Ketobacter alkanivorans: one gene and its partner. The protein of the gene in region 1 binds, or shares a complex with, the protein of each later gene. Links are inferred from orthologs where the notes say so. Each region holds a gene or a part of one and is shown on either strand. Other genes may lie near its edges.

What was found.
Region 2: the proteins of dnaX (region 1) and dnaN are in contact, whole or in part, in a cryo-EM structure (PDB 8GIZ), measured with the Escherichia coli proteins. The link is inferred for Ketobacter alkanivorans from one-to-one orthologs.

Annotation. Positions count from the first base shown.
Region 1 is NZ_CP022684.1:4,771,455-4,774,889, reverse strand. What follows is about bases 235-3,145. They hold dnaX (DNA polymerase III subunit gamma/tau), read right to left. Parts: upstream 2,693-3,145; coding sequence 776-2,692; downstream 235-775. Other genes in these bases: Kalk_RS20460 (hypothetical protein), read left to right, coding at 3,060-3,145; Kalk_RS20475 (YbaB/EbfC family nucleoid-associated protein), read right to left, coding at 423-746; recR (recombination mediator RecR), read right to left, coding at 235-404. Outside these bases: more of recR, read right to left, coding at 1-234; more of Kalk_RS20460, read left to right, coding at 3,146-3,435. UniProt on the Escherichia coli protein: Part of the beta sliding clamp loading complex, which hydrolyzes ATP to load the beta clamp onto primed DNA to form the DNA replication pre-initiation complex.
Region 2 is NZ_CP022684.1:2,744,583-2,747,524, reverse strand. It holds dnaN (DNA polymerase III subunit beta), read left to right. Parts: upstream 1-890; coding sequence 891-1,994; downstream 1,995-2,942. Other genes in the region: recF (DNA replication/repair protein RecF), read left to right, coding at 1,998-2,942; dnaA (chromosomal replication initiator protein DnaA), read left to right, coding at 1-861. UniProt on the Escherichia coli protein: Confers DNA tethering and processivity to DNA polymerases and other proteins. Acts as a clamp, forming a ring around DNA (a reaction catalyzed by the clamp-loading complex) which diffuses in an ATP-independent manner freely and bidirectionally along dsDNA.

The DNA of each region.
Region 1 (3,435 bases):
TCGCCTTCTGCCAGGCGCTCATCCAGCACGTCGGCTCCAATGTCTTCCGGGCCGATTCCGTCGATGGGTGAAAGATGCCCCAGCAACAGAAAGTAATAACCCCTGAAGCTGCCGGACTGATCAATGGCGATGACATCGGCGGGGGTTTCCACAACACAGAGCAATGCAGGATCGCGGGAAGTCTGGCGGCAGGTGTGGCAAACGGTTTCTTCGGAAAAATTACGACAGCGCTGGCAACGACCGATTTTCTCCATCGCCAACTGCAGGGAATCCGCCAGTTTTTGTGCCCCAACCCGATCCCGATCCAACAAATGCAGCGCCATGCGCTGGGCAGACTTGGGGCCCACCCCCGGCAAGCAGGTAAGGGATTCGATCAAGCGTAATGTTAGGGGACTAAAGCTCATCTTTTATATATCAATAATTTAGAAAGGAAACTTAAAGCCGGGGGGCAGGTTTATGCCTGATGCCAAGCCGCCCATTTTATCCTGATTGTTTTGCTCAACACGGCGCACGGCATCGTTCACTGCCGCCGCTAACAGATCTTCCAGCACTTCTTTCTCTTCTGACATCAAGCCATCGTCGATTTGCACGCGCTTTACATCATGACGCCCGGTCATGGTGACTTTGACCATACCGGCACCGGATTCCCCAGTGACTTCAGTGTTGGCAATCTCTTCTTGCATCTTCTGCATGCGCTCCTGCATTTCCTGCGCCTGCTTCATCAGATCTCCGAATTGACCTTTCATGGTTTCACCTTCTGCTCAATCATCGTTGTTCAATCGTCATCAATCGGTGTGACGGAATTTAAATCCAGGGTCGCACCAAACAAAGTCTGTAAATCCTGTACGAAGGAATCCTGCTGCATCAGAACCACCGCCTCCTCCCGGCGCTGCTGCTTGTATTTTGCCAGCAACTGATCAGGGGTGGGATGGGAGGGCTCTGCCAGCTCTACCTTGAGTGTAATGGATTGCTGCTGGTTTTCCGACAACGCCTGCGCCAATAAGTCGCGATTGTCATCCCGGTAGAGCGCCCCAAAACGCGGACTAACCGCCAAGGTCCAAACCGCACCGTCTTTCTGCTCCAAAGAGCAGTTGCGGGCAAAGTTACGCACCGGCCCGTCCAGCTCCATGATGCCTATCAAGTCAGCCCATTCATCATCCAACTTGATGACTTTGGTTTTCACTGTGGGCGCCACTTTTACTGGGGCCGATGTTTCTGGCTGCTCCCCCGCAGCAGATGCGGGCTTGGGGCTCGCTTGAGCTGGGCCACTGCCTGGCTGTTGGTCGGGGATAGCTTGAGGCGCAGGCGCGCTTGAGGGCGCTACCGGATCATGCTGCTTTGGTTGTTCCGAAGCTATGGCCGGCGCAGACACAGGGGCCGAGGCCGGAGCCTGTTGGGGCGGCGAATCAGCACCCACGGCAGAAGGCGCGGGCCTCGCCGGTGTTTGATTGCCTCCCAGGGCTGCCTTCACCTTGGAGAGATGGTCACTGCCACTGCCCAGCTCGCGGGCAGGGATGTTGTGTGCAGGGTTTGCGGAAGCGTGCCCTGCCGCAGCAGGGCTAGGAGACTTTCCCGACTGGGGTGCTCCCTGGCTTGGAGGCAGCGTTCCCTGCGGCTTGAACAGCAGCAACCGCAGCAGCGTCATTTCAAAGCCACTGCGAGAGTCCGGTGCCAGCGGCAGATCCTTACGCCCCAGCAACGCCGTCTGATAGAACAACTGCAACTGTTCGGGGGCAAACTGACCCGCAAACTCCACGATTCGATTACGATCACCATCACTGTCATCCACCGCCTCAGGGGCGATTTGAGCCACCGCCATACGGTGCAGGGTGCTGATCAAATCACCCAGCACATCTGCGTAATCAGGGCTCTGCTCGGACATCTCTGCCACCCGCTGCAGCAGTGCTTCGGCGTTGTTCTGAGCCAGTGCGTCGATGATGCCGAATACGTACTCGCGATCAATGCTGCCCAGCATCGCCCGCACATCGGACTCCACAACCTTGCCATTACCGAAGGCGATGGCCTGATCGGTGAGGCTCATGGCATCCCGCATACTGCCGTCAGCAGAGCGACCCAACTGCCACAGCGCAGGCTCTTCAAACTCCACCATCTCGGCTTCCAGCACCATTTTCAGGTGGCCGACGATGCGTTCGGGGGTCATTGCCTTAAGGCTGAACTGCAAACAGCGGGATAGAATAGTAATCGGTAATTTTTGAGGATCGGTGGTGGCTAACAGGAATTTAACGTGCTCGGGGGGTTCTTCCAGGGTTTTCAGCAAGGCATTAAAACTGTGCCCCGACAACATGTGCACCTCATCGATCAGGTACACCTTATAGCGGCCTCGGGTGGGCGCATATTGCACATTTTCCAGCAGCTCGCGGGTGTCTTCAACCTTGGTGCGAGACGCCGCATCCACCTCAATCAGGTCAACAAAGCGGCCATCATTGATCTCCTGACAGGCGCTGCACTGACCGCAGGGCTCCGAACTGATGCCGGTTTCACAGTTGAGGGATTTGGCCAGAATACGGGCGATGGTGGTTTTACCCACCCCACGGGTTCCGGTGAACAGATAGGCATGGTGCAGTCGACCATGATCAAGGGCATTGATTAGGGCTTTCAGAACGTGTTCCTGCCCCACCATCTCGCGAAATGTCTTGGGGCGCCACTTACGTGCAAGAACCTGATAACTCATGAATTTTTGATGCTGATTTCCGGGGGCCAATAGAAGGCAACCAGTGTAATACGGCTGCGGCCATTGATAAACCAATGAATTGAAAAATAAGGAAATGTGAAACGACAAACAGAGGGGGTACAACAGGAATTAGGGTGGCGACTCTATCAGCCACACCCCGGCACACGAGTCGTCTGCTACCGTTGCTCCCTTCCGGGCCTGGCGGGGTTCACAGATTATCGTTGCGAGGGGACCAATAGAGCCACCATAACAAGGTGGGCGATTATTCCCTATTTCGTGCGCCAATTCAAGGCAACCTGCTGAACGAAAACGTATTTTATTCCAGTTGTGCGCTATGCTTTATCAAACACCACGCGAGGATATACCCGTGTACACCCTTACCCGTAGCACTCTGACCAGCATTCTGGCTCCCTTGACGCTTTTACTGATGCTGGTAATCAGCCACGCTCAGGCAGCAGATGGCTGGACCAACCAGACCATCAACGGCAATCTGATGGCCATCACACCCACCTACAAGCTGCAGGTCTATCAACAGGCCCGCCCCAGCGAAATGGTGTGGGGAAAGATCAATATCCCGGTCAGCGAAGAGCAGCTGCCCGATCTGCACAAACATCGCAAATCTCCCAATTTCCCTTTTATCGAAGTGGCGGTGGAGGTCGATAAATATTACCGAACCGCCCAAGGCCACATACACGATGATCTGAAACTGATTACTGTGGAGATCGACCGTCGTCATTGGGATG
Region 2 (2,942 bases), 2.0 Mb from region 1 along the record:
ATGCACGCGGTGGGTAACTTCATGATGGTTCAGAATCCCAATGCCAAGGTGGTTTATTTGCATTCTGAGCGCTTTGTGGCGGATATGGTTAAGGCACTACAGATTAATGCGATCAATGAATTCAAGCGCTTCTATCGCTCTGTGGATGCTTTGTTGATTGATGATATTCAGTTTTTTGCAGGCAAAGAGCGCTCTCAGGAAGAGTTCTTCCATACCTTTAATGCGTTGCTTGAAGGTGGTCAGCAGATGATACTGACCAGTGATCGCTATCCCAAAGAGATCAGCGGGGTAGAAGAACGGTTGAAGAGCCGGTTTGGTTGGGGCCTTACGGTGGCGGTGGAGCCCCCAGAGCTGGAAACCCGCGTTGCTATATTAATGAAGAAAGCCGAAGAGGCGAAAATCATTTTGCCAGATGAGGCGGCGTTCTTTGTTGCGCAGCGTGTGCGTTCGAATGTGAGGGAATTGGAAGGGGCGCTGAAGCGTGTGATCGCCAACGCTCATTTTACCGGTAAACCGATCTCCCTTGAATTTGTTAAGGAATCGCTGAAAGATTTGCTGGCGCTTCAGGATAAACAGGTCAGTATCGACAATATCCAGAAAATCGTCGCAGAGTATTTCAAAATCAAGTTGGCGGATATACTGTCCAAACGTCGTAGCCGCTCTGTGGCCAGGCCCAGACAGATCGCCATGGCCCTGGCCAAGGAACTGACCAATCACAGCTTGCCGGAAATAGGGGATGCCTTCGGCGGGCGTGATCACACTACGGTTTTGCATGCTTGCCGTAAGATTAAAGAGCTGCGGGAAACCAGCTCTGATGTACGGGAAGATTATTCAAATTTACTAAGATCACTGACTTCGTGAGTTAGCACTAACTAACTTTAGGACTGCCTATGAACTTTACCATTGAGCGGGAAAAACTATTACGACCCTTGCAACAGGTGGCCGGTGTGGTAGAACGTCGCCAGACTTTGCCGGTGCTTTCCAATGTGTTGATGGTGGTGGATGGCGACACTTTGTCGCTGACCGGCACTGATCTGGAAGTGGAGCTGGTTGCCCATGTGCAATTGGAATCTCAGCATGATCACGCCGAGATTACTGTACCGGCCAAGAAGCTGTTGGATATCTGTAAATCATTGCCTGATGACAGTACTATTCAATTTGTCACCGATGAGCAAAAGCTGTCGGTGAAGGCAGGTCGTAGCCGTTTCAGCCTGGCTACCCTACCCTCCAATGAATTTCCCAATCTTGATGAAGCCACAGGCAACGTCAGTTTCTCTATTAATCAGGGTTATCTGAAGTCGGTAATCGATCGTACCGGTTTTGCCATGGCGCAGCAGGATGTTCGGTTTTATCTCAATGGTATGTTGTTTGAGGTGTCCACTAATTTGCTGCGCGCGGTGTCCACTGACGGTCATCGTCTGGCGGTTTGCAATGCCGAGATCCAGGTTGAGGTGGAATCCCCGGTTCAGGCTATCGTGCCTCGCAAAGGGGTGTTAGAGCTGTCCAAGTTGTTCGCGGATATGGACTCGGATGTGTCGGTGTCCCTAAGCGCTAATCATATTCGGGTGGAAAGCCCTGATCTGCGCTTCACCTCCAAGCTTATTGATGGCAAGTTCCCTGATTACGAACGCGTCTTACCGAAGAACAGCGACAAAACCGTACTCAGTGACAAGAATGAGATGAAGCAGTGTTTCTCACGGGTATCGATTTTATCTAACGAAAAGTACCGTGGCGTGCGCTTGCGGCTTGAGTCCGGCAGCCTTACCACGGTTGCTAATAACCCAGAGCAGGAAGAAGCCGAAGAAACCATTAACGTCGATTACAACGGCGGTGAGTTAGAAATTGGTTTTAACGTCAACTATCTGCTGGACGTGATGAACGTTATTCGCAGCGAAACGGTTAAGATCCTGTTGGCAGATTCCAATAGCAGTGCGTTGATTACGGATGCAGGTGATGACTCTGCATCCTATGTTGTTATGCCCATGCGACTCTAGTCTATGCGTCTTACCTCCCTGGAGGTTACCAATGTGCGTAACCTCCAGAGTGTCTCTCTTAATCCTCATTCCCGAACCAACTTTATTGTTGGGCCTAATGGCAGCGGTAAGACCAGTCTGCTGGAATCCATTTCGCTGCTCTCCAATGGCCGTTCCTTTCGTTCTGCCGATTCCAAGAAATTGATTGCCCAGGGTAGCGACCAGCTCGTGGTGTTTGGCAAAGTCTGCGCTGAGTCTCTTAAGGAGTCGCGGCTGGGCATTTCTAAGGATTCAATGGGTAATACCAATGCCCGTTTGGATGGCGAACGCCTTAGCAAAGTGTCGGTGCTAGCAAAGATGTTACCCTCAATTGCCATAGATACATCGTCTGTAGAATTGATAGAGGGCGGGCCCTCTCTACGGCGAAGCATGCTAGATTGGGGATTGTTCCACGTGGAACATAGCTATCTTGATGCGTGGAGCCAGTATCGGGCAGCACTTAGACAGAAGAATGCCCTGCTTAAGTCTACGGCCAGTGTGACAGCCCACCAGGTCAATTATTGGAATGCTGTGCTGGAGCGCTACGGTGAGAGGCTTGATACTGAGCGTATGCAGTACGTTGATGCGTTGATTGTTTATACCCAGCGCATATTCAAGCATTACTTTGGCAGCGATGTGGATATTCAATTCAGATACCGCGCTGGCTGGAACCGGCACGAATATCCCAAATTTGCTGATTGCCTCAATTCCAAGGTCGAAAGTGAGATAGAGCGTAGGAGCTGCGTATACGGCCCTCACAGGGCGGAGCTGGATATACTGTGGGGAGGTACATTAGCTAAAGATATATGCTCCAGAGGACAGAAAAAACTGGTATTATATGGTGTCCGGCTGGCTCAGATATCCCTCATGCTGGATCGCACAGGTGTATCCCCGGTATTGTTGCTGGATGATTTACCTGCCGAAATGGAT